3 regions of the Desmospora activa DSM 45169 genome follow, and region 3 is predicted to be linked to each of the others. Evidence: predicted binding sites of a transcription regulator. Region 3 holds the regulator's gene; each other region holds the start of a gene.
The links. The regulator LexA, encoded in region 3, represses DNA repair genes until DNA is damaged. The targets are predictions, from matches to a motif close to CGAACATATGTTCG.

Region 1 (6,203 bases), 570 kb from region 3:
TTTAATTCCTTTTTAAATTGATCCAATATGATGGATTGTAGAATGTGGCAAAGAGGGGATAACCGGCATGAAACGTTTGGCGGCGCGTTTACAGAGTGTAGATGATCGCTGGGTCAGTTATGTGAACCAACAGTGGAAATCCCACACGATGGATTGGCTGATGCCCCGTATCACTCATTTGGGTGGAGCGGGATTCACTCTGTTGTTTTTGGCGGGATGGTGGTTCTTGATTTCAACCCCGTCCCGGTATCAGGCCCTTGAAGCTTTTATTGCTCTCGCCGGCAGTCATCTGGTCGTCCGTTTGGTAAAGTTGTGCTGGAATCGGTTGCGTCCTTATCTTCAATTATCGGATCTCCACACCTTTCCCAACCCTTTGAAAGATTATAGTTTCCCTTCAGGGCACACCACGGCTATTTTCTCGATCGTTGTTGTCTGGATTTTAAATACACCGATCTTAGGCGTTGTCTTATTGCCGCTGGCGTGTGTCGTCGGTCTTTCACGGATGTACCTTGGCTTACACTATCCCACGGATGTGGCAGTAGGGGCTTGGTTGGGCTCTGTGTCGGCGGTTTTGGTTCATTGGTGGTTTCCTTTGTAAAAAGTTGTGTAAAACAATGAGAAAGCCAGCGACCAACTCTCGGGTTGGTACGCTGGCTTTCTCATTTTGTAACCCTTAGATGCGATGGCCACCGATCTTTCCGTTTCGGTCCGTGAAGACACTGGGTCCGAGGAGGGAAGGCGCCCAAAAAAGGCTGCCGTTTCCATATTTATCGTGGATATGGTCGATGGCTTCTGCTAGGCGACGCTCTTTGTCTCGCTCCTCAAACAGGCTGAGTTGAATACCTTCGTCTTTGTGCAGATTGCTTAATGAGATGCCGATTAAGCGCACGGGCTGCCCGTTCCAGTGCCGTTCCAGCAAGGCAGAGGCGGTTGTAAACAGATGGCGGCCGATATTGGAGGGTTCCGCCATCGTCTGGGAATGGTGGATGGAGGAAAAATCATGTCCTTTTAGGGTGAGGGAAACCGTTCGTCCGATATAACCCGCTGTTCGCGTGCGGCTGGCCACTTCTTCCGCCAGTTCGCGCAATACCAATAAAATCTCCGCTTCTTCCTCGTAATCCCGCGGAAGGGTAAACTGGTGGCCAATCGATTTGCTTCCCTCCAGGGAATGGGGATCGACGGGGCTAGGGTCGATGCCGTTGGCCGATTGATGCAGCGCTCTGCCGATCACACCAAAGCGGTGGGCCAGGTATTCCGGATCTGCCTGCGCCAAATCGCCAATGGTACGGATGCCCATCCGGCGAAAATGGCGGTTCATGCGACTACCCACACCAAATAATTGCTTCACCGGCAAGGGCCAGATCCGTTGGGGTACATCTGCGGGGGTGAGCACGGTGATGCCGTTGGGCTTTTTCATTCCCGCCGCCATTTTAGCCAACAATTTGTTGGGGCCGACCCCGATGGAAGAGGGTACACCCACTTCTGCACGTATCTGCTCCTGGATCAGTTGGGCAGCGTTAAAGCCGGAGCCAAACAATGTTTCACATCCGGTCATCTCCACAAAAGCTTCATCGATAGAGAAAGGTTCCACTAGGGGGGAGAATTGACGTAAAAGCTCTACGATGCGCACGGATACCTGCACATAGATCCCCATGCGTGGAGGAATCAAATGAGCGTGCGGACACAGTTCTTTGGCCTGGGAAACGGCCATCGCCGTTTTGACGCCAACCGCTTTGGCTTCGTAGGAAGCCGCCAGCACAATGCCGTGGCGACGGGTCGGGTCACCGCAGACAATGACAGGCTTCCCGCGCAGTGCAGGGTTTAAGGCTTGCTCTACACTGGCGTAAAAAGCGTTCATATCCGCCAGCAGCACCGTTCTCTCGCGATGTGCAGTCATCGGTTTTTCCACCTCTCGGAAATCGAACATTTGTACGCTATCAGCATACCCGACATCAGTCGGAAAAAGAAGTGGAAAATAAAGGGGAGAAAAGGGGCTAAAGATTAAAGCTTACGCGGATAAAAATACATCACGCGTCCATTGAATAAGTGAAGTTCCCCTTGAAAGGTTTTAGCTAGGTAACGGCAAAATTCATTGGCTTTTGCCATGTCGCCATGGGTGGAGCCGGTGGGCAGAACCAATTGAATATGATGACGATCCTTGCCATTCGCTTGTGTTTGTCCCACCCCGACGAGAAGATGTTTGTATAGAGGGGTGTCTCTTCCGGTTAACAAAAGAAAAGAAGTGCCGTTTTCATCCTTTTGCGCAACCGTATAAGGAAAAGCGGCGTCAGCATATTTCCATCCCAGTTGTTCCCCTGTATGCGATGTCATTTCCATATAGCGGTTAAAAGCGGCCTCAATATCATCTAAGGAGACTTTCTGCTGGGTCGATCCTTCCACTAAATAAATCCAAGCGCTTTTGCCCATGAACAATCCTCCGATCGGTCCTTGGGAATCAATAAAAAAAGTGTGGCGATTTTGCCTGCAAATCCATTGTAGCGGATGGGTGGAATTAGGCCAAGAGAAGAAGGGAGGGTTTACTATCATTCCAATAAATGACGATAAAATATTATGAATATACATTGTAATCATGTGATTGCTATGATAAACTGAGATTCAATTGAAAAGGTTGGGGGATGGAATCTGATGCGCAAAGCGGATCTGTTGGATGAGCTCCGCGCAGAAGTGGGTGTCGTGTCAGATAAAACGAATGGGAGTGTCCATGACCTTTACCGCTTCGTTACACACACGTTGCAAAAAAAGATGGATGCGTACCAATATACAGGGATTTATCTGGTGTCCGGCTGGTATTTTCGACGTTTCTGTGAATCGGGTACCTCTCCCCTTCCACCTGCAGTCCGATTTGGGAAAGGATTGCACAGTTTAGCGGCTGTCCGAGGTGGAATTGTAAGGGAGCAAGTAGGAGAAGAGGTACATGTTCTCGTTCCCTTTTACCGCAATCATCATCTGATCGGTGAGTTGGTGGTGGTTGGAGAGGCAGAGATGATAGATGAAGAAGATATCGCATTTTTTGCGGAGCTAGCCTCGCTTTTTGAAAGCAAAATGCAAAAACTAAATGGGTAAAATCTGGCGTCTGTTTCGAATGGAATCATTTTTCTAACCATCAATGGATTCTCCTATAACCTAAAGTGATGTAGACCTTGTGGTGTTGCGATTATCCCATACAGGATCACATAGAGGAGGAGATTGTGATGAGTCCATATGAACGGTTGTATGATGAGTCGGAACAGGCCAATGTTCGCTTTGTCGGCTTTGTATCCAACCATGGACGGTATGATTTTGGCATTGTGTACACACGGATGTTTTTTGGCAAACCGCTGGTTGTCTGTATGCAGACGGGACGCTCATCTTTACTCTCTCAGGATGACGTGGAAAATTTGGAGTATCTGCAACACCATTACCGTCTAAAGTCGTTGGCTGAAGCGAAAGAGGTATCTATCTTCCTGCAAAATAATGTACCGGATTTGACATTGGAAGCGGAAGTGGAATCCGGTTAATAACCGCACGATTAAAAAACCGTCGTAAAGGGCGGTTTTTTGTATATATTTCCATTGATAACCGGCATTGACAACTTGTATAGACAGGAATATGATAAGCAGTGAAAGCGTTTTTTGAAAGGGTTTTCTCAAGTGGGTGTTTGGTTAGTAAAATTTTTTGCGTGTTATCCTGTATAGACAAGTAAGAAGATCGTTATGAATGGGAGGAACTCCGATGGTAAAGAACTTGTCCTTTGATTTTTTTCAACGTATCGGACGATCGATGATGGCGGTTGTGTTGATTCTGCCCTTGGTTTCTATTTTGATGGGATTGGGCGGTGTGTTGCTCAATCCCAGTGTGCATGAAGTGTTGCCGTTTTTGGCGGGCACCGGCTTTCAAGTGGCCGGTGAGTTGATGCAGCGTGCTGGACAAGCCGTCTTTAACAACCTGCCGGTTTTGTTTGCTGTAGCGATCGCAATTACCTGGACCGGAAAAGGGATGGCTGGGTTTGCAGCGTTGATCTCCTTTTTGATCATGCATACGGTGATTGGCGCCATGATCAATATTACCGGGCTAGAGGTAAATGAAAAACTGCTGGGCCGTGAATTAGGCATTGAGACGATGCAGACGGGCGTGTTTGGCGGGATCTTGATCGGGTTTTTAACGGCCTATCTCTATAACCGTTTTTATCGTACGCAATTGCCGGAAGCGATCTCTTTGTTTAGCGGAGAACGGTTGGTGCCGATTGTCTCATCTTTTGCCGCGATTGGGGTGGCTGTCGCCTTCTACTTTGTATGGCCTCCGATCGGGATGGGGATTTTTGCGCTGGGTAACTTTGTCGCTACCCATACTAACCCGATCGTTGTCGGTCTCTACGGTGGAATTGAGAAATTGTTGATTCCCTTCGGTTTGCATCACATCTATAATACACCGCTGTTGTTTACAGAAATCGGTGGCTCATATACCACCGTCAGTGGTGCCCATGTGGTAGGCGACCAAAACGTTTACATCGCGCAAGTGATCGATCGGCTGCGCGATGCTGGGGTGGCGATTACCGGAGGCACCTATATTGCAGGTAAGTTTATCCCGGTGATGTTTGGGTTGCCGGCAGCGGCGTTGGCAATGATCCATGTAGCCAAAAAAGAAAGGCTGACCAAGGCGAAAGGCTTGTTGATCGCGGCGGCGGTTACCGCTTTTCTCACCGGGATTACCGAGCCGCTGGAGTTTACGTTCCTGTTTGTCGCTCCCGTTTTGTACGGTGTGCATATGGTGTTGACCGCATTGGCCTTTGCAATCGCCAATGCGTTAGGGATGCATGCGGGCTTTGCCGGTGGCTCAGGGCTGATTGACTTTGTGCTGTTTAATGTGCTGCCGAACCAATCCAACGCCTGGATACTGACGATTGGGCTAGGCTTGCTGTTTGCGGTGCTCTACTATTTCACCTTCCGCACCTTGATCCTCCGGCTCAATCTGAAAACGCCGGGACGGGAGGATGATGGGGAAGAAACCCGCCTCTATAGCAAAGAGGAAGCCCGCGAGAAAATGGGCATCAATCAGCAAAACGATGGCGCGGAAGGAGAAGCGGATGACAGCCGTGCCGCTAACATTTTGCGGGCATTGGGAGGCAAAGAGAATATCACCAAGTTGGATGCTTGCATTACGCGCCTTCGGGTTGGGGTGAAAGAGCAAGAAAAGGTGGATGAGGCGGAATTGAAGCGATTGGGCGCCTCCGGTGTGCTGCGGGTTAGTGACGGGGTGCAAGCGGTATACGGCTCCAACTCTTCGGTGATAAAAGAGGAGATTCAAGATCTGATCGATGGCTGAGGGAGGTCGGGATAGCATGAATGAATGGTGGAGAAAGGCGGTCGTCTACCAAATTTACCCCAAGAGTTTCAACGATACCACCGGAAATGGCGTGGGCGATCTTCGGGGCATCATTGCTAGGCTGGATTACTTGCAGAACCTAGGGGTGGATGTCATATGGTTGACGCCGATCTATTCCTCTCCGCAACGGGACCATGGTTATGATATTCGCGATTACTTCTCCATCCATGAAGAGTATGGGTCGATGGATGATTTTGATGAGCTGTTGCAAGAGGCGCATGCTCGCGGTTTAAAGGTGATTATGGATATCGTGGTTAACCACACTTCAACGGAACATCCTTGGTTTCAGCAAGCGCGTACATCCAGGGATAATCCGTATCGGGACTTTTACATCTGGAAAGATCCCGTCGATGGTGGAGAACCGACCAATTGGAAATCAAAGTTTGGCGGATCCGCATGGGCCTGGGACGAAGAGACGGGACAATATTATCTACATCTGTTTGATGTCACCCAAGCCGATCTCAACTGGGAAAATGAACGGGTTCGGCATGAGGTGTACAAGATGATGCGCTGGTGGTTGGATAAAGGGATAGACGGATTTCGCCTCGATGTGATCAATTTGATTTCCAAGGATCAGCGCTTTCCCGATGATGATGGTTCAGTGCCGCCGGGAGATGGCCGTCGCTTTTACACCGACGGCCCCCGGGTACACGAGTTTTTTCGGGAGATGAATGAGGAAGTCTTTTCACGCTACCCAGATGTGATGACGGTAGGAGAGATGTCCTCCACCACCATCCCCCATTGCATCCGCTACACCCATCCCGACAGCCGCGAACTGGATATGGTGTTTAACTTCCATCATCTAAAAGTGGATTATCCCA
Region 2 (6,203 bases), 160 kb from region 3:
GATAGTGACCGGTCAATAACACATCTACCTCTTCAAACCAGAGCTGATTGACCATGGTGTGGGCTACCCCTTCCGGCAATGCCCGCTCCACTGCCATTCCATGTACCATATGGACAGCGTAGTCGGCCCCATCACTCTTTTCCACCCGATAATCATCACCGGGATCCCGCTTGTCCAGATCGTAGTGAAACGGTTGCCCCGTCACTTGTACCGCCACCCCATCCCGTCGCACCCACGCACGCTCACCGGGACGCAACAGGCGAACGATGCCGAAAGCATCCAATAGGCCCAGCATCGAGCGATCGACGGTATCCGGGTTATGGCCGTAGATGTCGTGGTTACCTGCAATCGTATAGAGCGGTACTTCCAACTGTCGCAAAATACGGGCAAAATCTCGTACCACAGCCGGTGAGATATCCGGCCGGTCAAATAAATCACCACCGTGAAGGACGGCATCCACTTGTTCCCGATGGGCAATTTCCACCACTTCCGCCAGCTTCCCTCGCAGCGCCCCTACAAAATCATCCACACGACTGCGGGGAGCGGTTCCTCTGATATGTGTATCCGTCACAAACAAGAGGCTAACCATCACTTCACTCCCCTTCGTTATGCCGTTTCTTCAACGCCGCCAATATCGGATAAACCTCAGACCCGGAAAAGCCCCGGCGCAACAAATATTGGCCCAGGCGGCGTTCCACCGTGGGCCAGGGATGATGGCGAAGTCGGATAAAGCGTTTTTCCGCCACCTCTTGGATCTGAGATGCTCTCTCTTCCTCCCCCATTTGAGCCAAAGCCTCATCTACCCACTCCGTAGCAATCCCTTTTCGCTCCAACTCCTGCCGTAACAAGAGGGGACCGTATCCTTTTCGGCGGCTGCGCTCCCTTACCCATTCTTGGGCAAAGCGGCGGTCATTCAAGTAACCTGCCTTTGTCATACGGTCAAGTACGGATGTAATAGGATGGGCAGCGAATCCTTTTTCGAGTAAATGGCGTTCCACTTCGGCAATCGTACGGGGGCGATAGCCTAAAAAGCGTAGGGCGGCTTGATTCACTTTGTTGACTTCCTCCGCTTCTAAAATGGAAGCCAACTCCTCCGGGTCTACCTTCATCCCCTTAGACAGCGCAAAGCGCACCAGCACATCTTCATGAACCGCCAGTCGGTATTCACCGTCAATATGGATGTTGTAACGGGGCGCTCCGCTTTTCTGCCTCTCAATGCGCGTGATCGTTCCCGTTTCCATCGATCATACCCTTTCCTCGTCTCTCACTCTTGGGCATCCAGGGTGAGCGTCTCTTCATCCTTTTCTTTCTTCTTTTTCTTGCTCTCCGGCTGCTCCTCCTCTACCTCTTCAGAGGAAACACCGCTCAGGTTATAGTGCTCCCGGATCTTATTTTCAATTTGTAGGGACAAGGGGTAATTTTCCTTGAGGAATTGTTTTGCATTTTCCCGGCCTTGACCCAAACGGTCGCCATTGAACGAATACCAAGCGCCGCTCTTTTTCACCACATCCAGGTCACTGCCGATATCGAGAATACTTCCTTCACGGGAGATTCCCTCACCGTACATAATATCGACTTCCGCCTGTTTAAAGGGAGGGGCAACCTTGTTTTTAACCACTTTGATGCGGGTGCGGTTCCCTACCATTTCATTGCCTTGTTTAATTGTCTCGGCACGGCGTACTTCCAAACGCACACTGGAGTAGAATTTTAACGCTCGACCGCCGGGAGTCGTCTCCGGATTTCCAAACATAATGCCTACTTTTTCACGGATCTGGTTGATAAAGATGGCAATCGTATTCGATTTGCTGATCGCTCCCGACAATTTCCGCAATGCTTGAGACATGAGGCGGGCCTGTAACCCGACGTGAGAATCACCCATCTCCCCTTCGATCTCCGCTTTCGGCACCAGAGCCGCGACAGAGTCGATCACGATAATGTCAATCGCCCCACTACGCACCAACGCTTCCGCGATTTCCAGTGCCTGCTCTCCTGTGTCGGGCTGGGAAAGCAGCAACTCATCGACATTAACTCCCAATCTACCCGCATACACCGGGTCCAGGGCATGCTCCGCATCGATAAAAGCAGCTTGTCCCCCGGTGCGCTGCACTTCTGCGATTGCATGGAGCGCGACCGTCGTTTTACCGGAGGATTCCGGACCATACACTTCAATAATCCGTCCGCGCGGATAACCGCCAATACCCAACGAAATATCCAGAGCCAGCGCACCGCTGGAAATCGTCTCTACCTGGCGAGTACCGCCTTCGCCCATCTTCATAATCGAGCCTTTGCCAAACTGCTTCTCAATCTGTCTTAAGGCCATATCTAATGCCTGACGACGATCGGACATGCGTAGACCACTCCTTCGTCTCCCTTGGATACTTTCATCATACCTTGTTTTTTGATCTGTGCCAAGATCTTTTGCGAACATTTATTCGTCATTTTTTATGATGGGAACATTGGAAGACGCCTTGGTGTATGGTACAGTAAAATTAGAATAACGGTAACTGGAGATTGATGTGAAGGAGTGAGCAGAAATTGGATAAAGAAAAAATCCAGGAAGAAGTGATGGAAGCCCTGGAAACTGTGGAAGATCCGGAGCTTCATATCGATATTGTCAATCTTGGTTTGGTATATGGCGTGGAAGTGGATGATGAGGGAAATGCGAAAGTAACCATGACCCTCACCGCCATGGGCTGTCCGCTGGCGGGCATGATCAACGAAATGGTAACCGCTGCCGCTAAATCGGTGGAAGGCGTCAAGAACGTGGAGGTCAATATCGTCTGGAACCCGCCGTGGTCAAAAGAACGCATGTCCCGCTACGCCAAGATGGCCCTGGGCATTCACTGAACAAAAAAGCCGACTTTTTACCTGGTGACAGGTGAAGAGTTGGCTTTTTCTCTCTCATGCGAGGCTGCTGACAAACCCTGATAATGGGAAAAGGGGAGCGATTTCCGGTGTAGCGCCCTTTGCACTAAAGCACAAGTCTCGCTACAGTCACTTCGTTCCTTAGTCTCGCTTTGCTCGACTATCCAGCCAAGTCTCCGCAGAACCCAACCGTTTAGCGACCACACATGCTTTTCTTTTGGTCGTTGGTTGGGGACGGAGGAGACGGAGCGGACAGTCTACCATCGTTGCAAGAGCAAGAGGCGTGAAGACGAAAATCGGGACCCGGGTCCACTTTGTCATCAATCTCTAATCCCGTTTTTCGTGTTCCGGCTCGATATGAATCAAAATTTGCGCCTGTGGAAACGCACGTTGCATCTCCACCTCGATCCGGTCGCATAAGCGATGGGCCTCATCTACCGTCATCTTCGATTCCACAATCAGATGTAGATCGATATGTTCTTCCGGACCCGACCGCCGGGTTCTGAGATCGTGATATTCCACATATTCGTCAGCGTAAGAACGCAGAATTTGCCGGATTTGTTTTTCCTCTTCTTCTGACAGCTTCACATCCAACAGGGGCAAAAACGATTCGTTCCCCAGCTGCAAAGCTTCCTTCATGATATACAACGCAATCCCAATCCCGATCAGAGGGTCCAAAATATACAGATCGGTCAGACTAACCACGAGCAGACTGGCTGCAACACCGATCGATGAATATACATCGGTCAGCAGGTGCAACGCATTAGACTTCATAGCGACGGATTTGGACTCCTCCCCCACCCGTTTTACAATTCTGCCCACGATCCAATTGATAAGCGCGCCGATTAACATGATCGCCACCCCGAGAAAAGGAAGGTGAATCGGTTCAGGGTGCATTAGCTTTTTCGTCGATTCAACGATAATCCATATCCCCGCCACAACAATAAGCAAGGTTTCAATCGTGCCGGAGATGTTTTCAATCTTACCATGACCGTATGGATGTTCACGATCCGGCGGTTTGTTGGATATTTTCACCGAAAAATAAGCCATAATGGAGGCCATCAAGTCAAGAGAGGAGTGGATCGCCTCGGATAATATGGCAACAGACCCCGTAAGTAAACCGGTGACGAATTTCATCGACACAACGGTTAAGTTGCTAATAATCGATAATCCTGCCGCACGATTTGGTTTCATTGGTTTCCTCCATTTATGGTTTTTGTGAAAAAATTAGTCTCTATACAGAGAAGTTGGGGATGGTAAACAAACAAAAAAACCGGTAACGCATAAGCGTTACCGGTTTTTTTGTTTGTCACACGTTAAAAGGATATTCATGGGAACCATCCCCTTTTAAAGATGGATCAGTTGCGGTTACGTGGGCGGGCCGGTTCCAAGTTTACCCGAGCCCCATTGATTTTAGTTTGGCGCAGCGCTTCAAAAACGAAGGGTGCTGCTTCCTCCGGCACCTCGACAAAGGAAAAGCGGTCGTAGATATTGATACGTCCCACTTTTTTCGGATGGATCCCGGACTGCTCGGCAATCGCTTTCACCAGCTCTGGGGGACGAATGTTAGCATTGCGGCCGACATTGATAAAGAAGCGAACCATCCCCGGTGATGCACCGGTTTCACCAAAATCATACACCGCATCATTGCCAGAAGTAAAGCGATCGGCAAAAGCCATCTGTAAAGCGGCTACAGCCACTTTTTTCGGATCATGCTCCTCTGTCAACGCCTCCACCATCTCTTGGAAAATGGAAGCCGGTTCATCGGACTGGATAATTTCCTGTAACTGTTCCGTCAACACCTGTTGCTGCCGTTCCGCCACTTCTTCCAAGCTGGGTAACTCACGGGCAGTCAGATGATCACCAATCTCCAGTTCAATCGAGCGCAACTGTTTCATCTCACGAGGAGTCACCAAGGTGAGGGCGATTCCAGTGCGTCCAGCACGACCGGTACGGCCGATCCGATGAACATAGCTCTCGGAATCTTGAGGAATATCATAGTTGATCACATGGGAAATGCTGCCGATGTCAATTCCCCGCGCCGCTACATCGGTTGCCACCAACAATTCCACATCCCCGCGGCGAAACGCATTCATCACCCGGTCACGCTGTTGTTGGGCCATATCCCCATGCAAACCGCCTGCAAGATAGCCTCTGGCCATCAAGGCTTCCGCCAGTTCGTCCACACCTTTTTTGGTACGGCAGAACAGGATGCCTTGTCCCACTTCTTCACTATCGAGGATACGGCACAAGGATTCCAACTTGGCGCTCTCCAACACTTTATAAAACACCTGTTCAATCACCGGTGCAGTCACTTCCCCCCGACTTACGGTTATATAGCGGGGCTTGCGCATATATTTTTGGGCCAGTTGGCGAATCCCTTGCGGCATCGTTGCAGAAAAGAGCAGCAGTTGACGGGATTCCGGCAGAAACTTCATCACTGCCTCAATATCGTCGATAAAGCCCATATCCAGCATTTCATCTGCTTCATCCAACACCATAATCTCTACATCGTCCAGCTTTAACGTCCCCCGGCGCAGATGGTCCAACATCCGCCCCGGCGTTCCGATCACCACATGGACCCCTTGTTTTAACGTCTTAATCTGTCGGCCGATCGATTGACCACCATAAATCGGTAGTGTGATCACCCGCTTCGGTCGACCGATTTTGCGGAGCTCTTCCGATACTTGGATCGCCAGCTCCCGCGTCGGTGCTAGCACCACACTTTGCACTTTGCGGCGGCTGGTATCCACATGGTCCAGCAACGGAATCCCAAAGGCCGCCGTTTTACCCGTACCGGTCTGTGCTTGACCGATCACGTCTTCTCCCCGCAAAACGGCGGGAATACATTCCGCCTGGATAGGAGAAGGTTCTTCAAAACCCATCTCGCGGATCCCTTTTAAAATGGCAGGATCCAATTGAAAAGATTCAAATTGCTTCATCGCGTCGTTTCACCTTTCTCTAAACGTTCCTCGTAAACGTTCCTGTAGAATAAACAAGGCATGTTTGGCAGCCCGGATCTGAATTTTTTCCCTGGAACCCCGTAAGGAGAGACGATGTACGGTTGTCTTTCCCTCCTTTGCTGCGATTCCAAGGAAAACTAACCCCACAGGCTTCCCTTCAGCGGGATCAGGGCCCGCTACCCCGGTTACACTCACACCCCAGTCGGCGTCCAATTGCGCCATCGCCCCTTCCGCCATCGACCGGGCAGCCGCTTCGCTGATCGCTCCAGCGGAGGCGAGCACTTCCGAAGATACGTGCAACCACTTCTGTTTTGCATCATCGCTGTAACTGACAAAGCCACCACGGAACACATTGCTGGCACCGGGAATCGCCGT
Region 3 (6,203 bases):
TCAGATTTTTGATTCATGGGTAGGAGCTTTAAATGAGGAAGATTACCGCACCTATGTCGCGCCTGTTATGCAACGGATTTTTGCTGAACTGAAGGAAACGACGGATGTACCGACGATTTACTTTGGAATCGGTGCCGGGCACCTGTTGGAAGAGTGGAATCAGCTCCCAACCGATGTGCTGGGACTGGATTGGCGTACGTCGATTCCGGAAGCCCGTGGGCGCGGCATCCATAAAACCTTGCAGGGAAACCTAGATCCGTCGCTACTTCTAGGACCCTGGGAGAAAATCGAAGCCAAAGCGAAGGAAATCCTGGACCAAGGTCAAGCGCATCCGGGCCATATTTTTAACCTGGGACACGGAACATTCCCTGAAGTAAAAGTGGAGACCTTGCAACGACTGACCCAGTTTATCCATCAATACTCACGAAAGGAGGGGTAATCGTGACCAAACCGACGATCGGGGTGTTGGTCATGGCCTATGGCACCCCGCGCAGCACGGAAGAGATTGAACCCTATTACACTCATATTCGCCATGGCCGGAAACCACCGCAAGATTTGTTGCAAGACCTAAAAGATCGCTATGAAGCCATTGGCGGTATCTCGCCACTTGCCCGCATCACCGATGAGCAGGCGGCTCGATTAGAGGAGCGGCTTAATCAACTTCATGAGGATGTACAATTTAAAACCTACCTCGGTTTAAAACATATCGATCCTTTTGTAGAAGACGCCGTCCACCAGATGCACCAAGACGGCATCGAGGAAGCCGTCAGCATTGTATTGGCTCCCCACTACTCCACCTTTAGCATCCGCTCCTACAACGGCCGTGCTCAAAAAGAAGCGGAGGCACTGGGTGGCCCCCGTATCCATTCGGTCGAGAGCTGGTATCAACATCCGCACTATGTCCAATTTTGGGCGAATGGCATCCGTCAAATCACCGCCAACCTCTCTCGCGATGAGCGGGAAAAAACCTGTATCATTTTCTCCGCTCACAGTTTACCGGAAAAAATCATTCAAGCAGGCGATCCTTACCCGCAGCAGTTGGAAGAGAGCGCCCGCTTAGTGGCGGATACCGCCGGAATCGACCAATATGCCGTCGGTTGGCAGAGCGCCGGTAACACCCCGGAACCGTGGCTGGGACCCGATGTACAAGATCTAACCCGCGATCTGCACCGGGAAAAAGGCTATACCGGCTTTATCTATTGCCCCCTTGGTTTTGTGGCTGATCACCTGGAAGTGTTATATGACAACGACTATGAGTGTAAAGTCGTCTGTGATGAAATTGGAGCTCGTTACTACCGTCCCCCAATGCCCAATACCGAGCCGGAATTTATCACGTGTCTGGCGGAAGTGGTATCCGACCGATGGACAAATCGATGAATTCCCCGCGCATCGCCATCCTCGGTGGAGGCATCACCGGTCTTTCCGCCGCTTATTATCTGCTGCGGGAGGCAAGAGAGCAGGGTTTTACTCCCCAACTAACACTGTTGGAAGCGGATCGGCGCTTAGGGGGGAAAATTGACACCGAGCGGACCGATGGTTTTGTGATGGAAAAAGGACCGGACTCTTTTTTGGAGCGAAAACCCAGTGCCAAACAATTGGTTGTAGATCTGGGATTGGAAAAAGAATTGGTACGCAATCAGACCGGACAAGCGTATATCCTACACCGAGGCCGATTAACGCCGATCCCGGAAGGAGCCGTGATGGGAATTCCCACCCGTCTCAGTCCCTTTGTTACCACCCGTCTTTTCTCCCCTGCCGCCAAATTGCGGGCCGCAGCGGATTTGATTCTGCCACGGGGCAACTATGACGACGATGTCTCCGTCGGTCATTTTTTCCGGCGCCGATTGGGAGATGAAGTCGTGGATCACCTGATTGAACCCTTGCTCTCAGGGATCTACGCTGGGAATATCGATCATTTAAGCTTACAGGCTACTTTTCCGCAATTTGCAGCGATCGAGGAGAAATACCGCAGCCTCATCTTGGGGATGAAACGGACACGCTCCCCTCAAGCCAATGGCGGCAAGCCACAAGGGGCTTTTCTCACCTTAAAGAATGGATTACAATCCCTGGTGGATGCACTGGATAACGCCTTGCCTCCTGGGAGTATGCGTACAGGAATACGGGTAAAAGAAGTAAAAAAAGAAGCGAATGGGTATCATTTGCTGACCGATTACAGCGAAACAATCGCCGCAGACATCGTTATCGTCACCCTTCCTCAACCGGAAGTAGACTTACTCTTTCCGCGATACGACTTTTTAAAAGCGCACCATTCGTCTCCCGCCACTTCTGTCGCTAACGTGATCCTGGCTTACAATGCCGAAGATGCCCGCCTCGAAATGGACGGAACCGGATTTGTGGTGCCGCGGCGAGAGCCCACCACCATCACCGCCTGCACCTGGACACATCAAAAGTGGCCCCATACGACTCCCGCCGGAAAAGCCTTGATTCGCTGCTATGTGGGACGCTCTGGGGATGAAGCGATCGTCGATGAATCGGATGAGACCATAGTCGGGACGGTGCGACAAGATATCAATCAAATCATGGGGATCACGGATAAACCCCTCTTTACCCGTGTCACTCGTTGGAAAAAAGCAATGCCCCAGTATACCCCTGGGCATGCTGAGTGGGTGGCACAGGTTCGAGCGGGGAGTCGAGAACACCTTCCCGGCATCTTTTGGGCGGGCGCTTCTTATAGTGGAGTTGGGATTCCCGACTGTATCGACCAAGGCAAACACGCTGCCCATGATGCTTTGGCTTTCCTACAACGATAAAGCAACCGCCCTGGCGATATCGCCGGGGCGGTTTTCCTTTTCTTAAGATGATTCTTTTTCGTTTGGGTTGTCGGGCGAGGAAGGAGTAGGTAAAGTGGTTCCCTCCGGCAAGCGATCCTCTGCCTATGTAGAGATGGAGTGTGTCGTGCAGATGTCATAAAGTCTTCTCACTTCGATTCACCCACCAAAAAGGTATAAGCCTCCTCCCCTGTCCATATATATGGTACAAACCGTCTACAGACGGGAGGGGAATACGTGCGTGCCAAATGGAAACCATTGCTGCGATCCTTGCTCATCTATCTTGTCATTATTGGTGTTACTTTGCTGGGAGACCAATACTATCAGCAAAAACAGACACAGTCGTATATCCAGCATTTTAAAGATAAAAAGGGCCAATATCTTCTAAACGAGATCGCGGATACCTATAAGATGACAATTGAACTTTACTCCAACTACAAACTGAACAAAGAGAGAAAAAAGGGATTGGTCAAGAAACTGAATCAATTGAGCAACGACCTGCGCAAGATAGATCAGGAGATTAACAGCGGTAATGCCAATCATCGCATCGACTTTTCATTTGTGTATCATGACATTAAACTGGTTAACATCGCCTTATCCGATTCAACCAAAGATGATATCATTCCTGTTATCATCCTCCATGGGATGGAAGGATTGGGAGAGCTAAAAAAAGAAATCACTTATATCGAATACCGATGATAAGCTTTTTTCATAAATGGTAATGTTGCCCGAAGGCCAGGTGCTTCGAGCAACATTTTTTTATATAATAAAGGGTGAAATGGGCCATGATTGACGCCCCTGACTGAGGAACACTTATGGAGGAGGAGTCCGATTGCCCCAACGTATTTTAATTATTCAAGCTCATCCCCATTCGGACAGCCTTTCATCCTCATTGGCCCAAGCATATCAACGGGGTGCCGAGGCTGCTGGCCGACAGGTGCGTGTATTGGAGCTTGGAAAGCTCGACTTTGACCCCAACCTGGCTTATGGCTACAAACAACCGGTGCCTTTGGAAAAAGACTTGGTAACCGCTCAGGAATCAATCCTATGGGCGAACCATATCGTATGGATCTTTCCCGTCTGGTGGGGCATGCCTCCCGCTCTGCTAAAAGGATTTATCGATCGTGTCTTTTTGCCTGGGTTCGCTTTTCAGTATCATCCACAGGGACGCGGTTGGGAACGCCTATTGACAGGACGCACAGCCAGGGTCTTCGTAACCATGGATGCCCCCTACTGGTATTATCGTTGGATAAACGGAATGCCCGCTCATCGCAGCTTCAAGCGGATGATCTTGCAATTTTGCGGCATTCGTCCCGTACGATTTACCAATCTATGTTCCGTTAGACATGCTTCTGAAAAACAGATTCAACAATGGCTGGAACAGGCTGAGAAATTGGGCGGACAAGTTAGATAGTCTGCTGCCGCCAAGCAATAATAATCCCCCTTTCTACATAAAGGGGGATTATTATGTAGAAATTCGAACCTATGTTTGTTCTCGGTGTATCTTCATGATATACTGGAGGAAATCATATGGAGTTAATTTTGAAATGGTGATTGAAGTAAAAGGAAAGGGGATGAATGTCTTGTCAAAACTATCACCTCGGCAACAAGCCATTTTAGACTATATAAAACAGGAGGTGCGTGAAAAAGGATACCCTCCCTCCGTCCGTGAAATCGGAGAGGCCGTCGGGCTTGCATCCAGCTCAACCGTCCATGGACACCTTTCCCGTCTGGAGAAAAAGGGACTTATTCGCCGCGATCCTACCAAACCACGTGCCATCGAAGTGTTGGATGAAGACAGAGCCAATCGGCCAGATTTGGTGGCAAATACAGTAATGGTTCCGTTGGTGGGGAAAGTGACCGCTGGTGAGCCGATTACCGCCGTGGAAAACATTGAGGATTACTTTCCGATCCCTCGCCGTATGGTCGGTCAAGAGGATTCCGCTTTTCTATTGTCCGTCCGTGGAGACAGTATGATTAACGCCGGTGTAATGGACGGCGATTTTGTCCTGGTCCGTCAGCAACAATCTGCAGATAACGGCGATATCATTGTAGCCATGACCCCTGATACAGAAGCGACCGTCAAGCGTTTTTACAAAGAAAAGGACCATATCCGCCTACAGCCGGAAAACGACCAGATGGAACCGATCCTCTTACCGGAGGTAGCGATCCTGGGTAAAGTCGTCGGCTTGTTCCGGGAATTACATTAAAGGCAAAAAGGAACTGCAGATGCGGTTCCTTTTACGTACGAACCGGACTTTTGGGGTTAGCCCGAGACGACCTTTAACCCGATCACCGCAATCAGAATCAGCGCGAGAAAGAAAAGGCGCCAGCCATCTCGCGCTTCTCCATATATCGCCATCCCTACAAGCGCACTCCCGGCTGCACCGATCCCGGTCCAAACGGCATAGGCCGTTCCCATTGGCAATTCTTTCATCGCCACGGCAAGCAAAGCGAAACTGGTTCCAAACCCCAGCACCAACAGTAAAAACGATCGCCAGTCCCGATTTTGATGCAGTTGATTGATCATGGTGACGCCGACAACCTCAAAGAGACCGGCTAAAATGAGATACACCCATGCCATTACCCTTCGGCCTCCATTTTTGTGATTAACTTTAACCCAGTAACACCAGCCAACAACAACAGAATCAGCAGTAATTTCGCCATTGAAAACGGCTCTCCAAAAAAAGCGATCTCTGCAAAGACGGTGCCCGCTGTTCCCAAGCCGACAAAAACGGCATAAACCGTTCCCGTTGGCAAAGAGCGTCCAGCCATAATCATAAAAGTAAAGCTGATGATAATCGCGATCACCGTTCCCGTCCATGCATAGAAATCATTGGCATATTTTAACCCGATTACCCAAAAAACCTCAAAGAAAGCAGCAACGAATACTTTTAACCAACTTCGATTCACGATCATCCCTCCCATTTATCAAATAAAAAGCCCGAGAAGATACCATTAGGATATCCTCCCGGGCTTTTGTCCCTCCGTGTACACAACCGTTGTTGTGCGTTTTCTCTCGGACCAGTCCAGCGAATACGCTGCGGAACCCTAGAAAACCGTTTGCTATACAGTTCAATCTATATTATCAGAGAAGCGACGGTAAACGCAAGGCACCTAATCGTCTCCGTGAATCCACCTTAATAACTGAGCATCAAATGACTTCAAACATCGGATTGTGTCCACTGCGTTCAAAAACTACCTTTTTATGTTTGGATATTTCTCCTCAATCGAATCCCACAGTTCACACATCGAAAAAAAGGGGCATTAATCGCCTTCCCCCTTCACTTGCAGCGTCAGGGCTTGAAGGTCCAACACTTGGCCCTCTGGGCGGAAGGAACGAAAATCAAGGATGTGAAAGTATTGTTCCACTCGTTCACATAAGGCATCATTTGTATGGAAAGCAAAAAAGCG

Region 1: a site for LexA is predicted at 1,921-1,934, ahead of dinB (DNA polymerase IV). Genes of this name have one in related genera too.
Region 2: a site for LexA is predicted at 2,422-2,435, ahead of recA (recombinase RecA). Genes of this name have one in related genera too.

What each region holds. Positions count from the first base shown of each region.
Region 1 is NZ_PZZP01000001.1:1,915,498-1,921,700, reverse strand. It holds gene C8J48_RS09340 (phosphatase PAP2 family protein) at 68-598, shown strand; gene dinB (DNA polymerase IV) at 674-1,897, opposite strand; gene C8J48_RS09330 (DUF1885 family protein) at 2,002-2,427, opposite strand; gene C8J48_RS09325 (hypothetical protein) at 2,647-3,084, shown strand; gene C8J48_RS09320 (DUF3055 domain-containing protein) at 3,213-3,518, shown strand; gene C8J48_RS09315 (PTS transporter subunit EIIC) at 3,733-5,322, shown strand; gene treC (alpha,alpha-phosphotrehalase) at 5,339-6,203, shown strand, end outside.
Region 2 is NZ_PZZP01000001.1:1,499,063-1,505,265, forward strand. It holds gene C8J48_RS07345 (metallophosphoesterase family protein) at 1-589, opposite strand, end outside; gene C8J48_RS07350 (RecX family transcriptional regulator) at 594-1,241, opposite strand; gene recA (recombinase RecA) at 1,265-2,347, opposite strand; gene C8J48_RS07360 (metal-sulfur cluster assembly factor) at 2,536-2,847, shown strand; gene C8J48_RS07365 (cation diffusion facilitator family transporter) at 3,193-4,059, opposite strand; gene C8J48_RS07370 (DEAD/DEAH box helicase) at 4,224-5,807, opposite strand; gene C8J48_RS07375 (competence/damage-inducible protein A) at 5,817-6,203, opposite strand, start outside.
Region 3 is NZ_PZZP01000001.1:1,341,500-1,347,702, reverse strand. It holds gene hemE (uroporphyrinogen decarboxylase) at 1-439, shown strand, start outside; gene hemH (ferrochelatase) at 442-1,377, shown strand; gene hemY (protoporphyrinogen oxidase) at 1,362-2,771, shown strand; gene C8J48_RS06690 (hypothetical protein) at 3,027-3,488, shown strand; gene C8J48_RS06685 (NAD(P)H-dependent oxidoreductase) at 3,622-4,203, shown strand; gene lexA (transcriptional repressor LexA) at 4,373-4,999, shown strand; gene C8J48_RS06675 (DMT family transporter) at 5,056-5,373, opposite strand; gene C8J48_RS06670 (DMT family transporter) at 5,373-5,702, opposite strand; guanidine-I (ykkC/yxkD leader) riboswitch at 5,756-5,855, opposite strand; gene C8J48_RS06665 (class I SAM-dependent methyltransferase) at 6,057-6,203, opposite strand, start outside.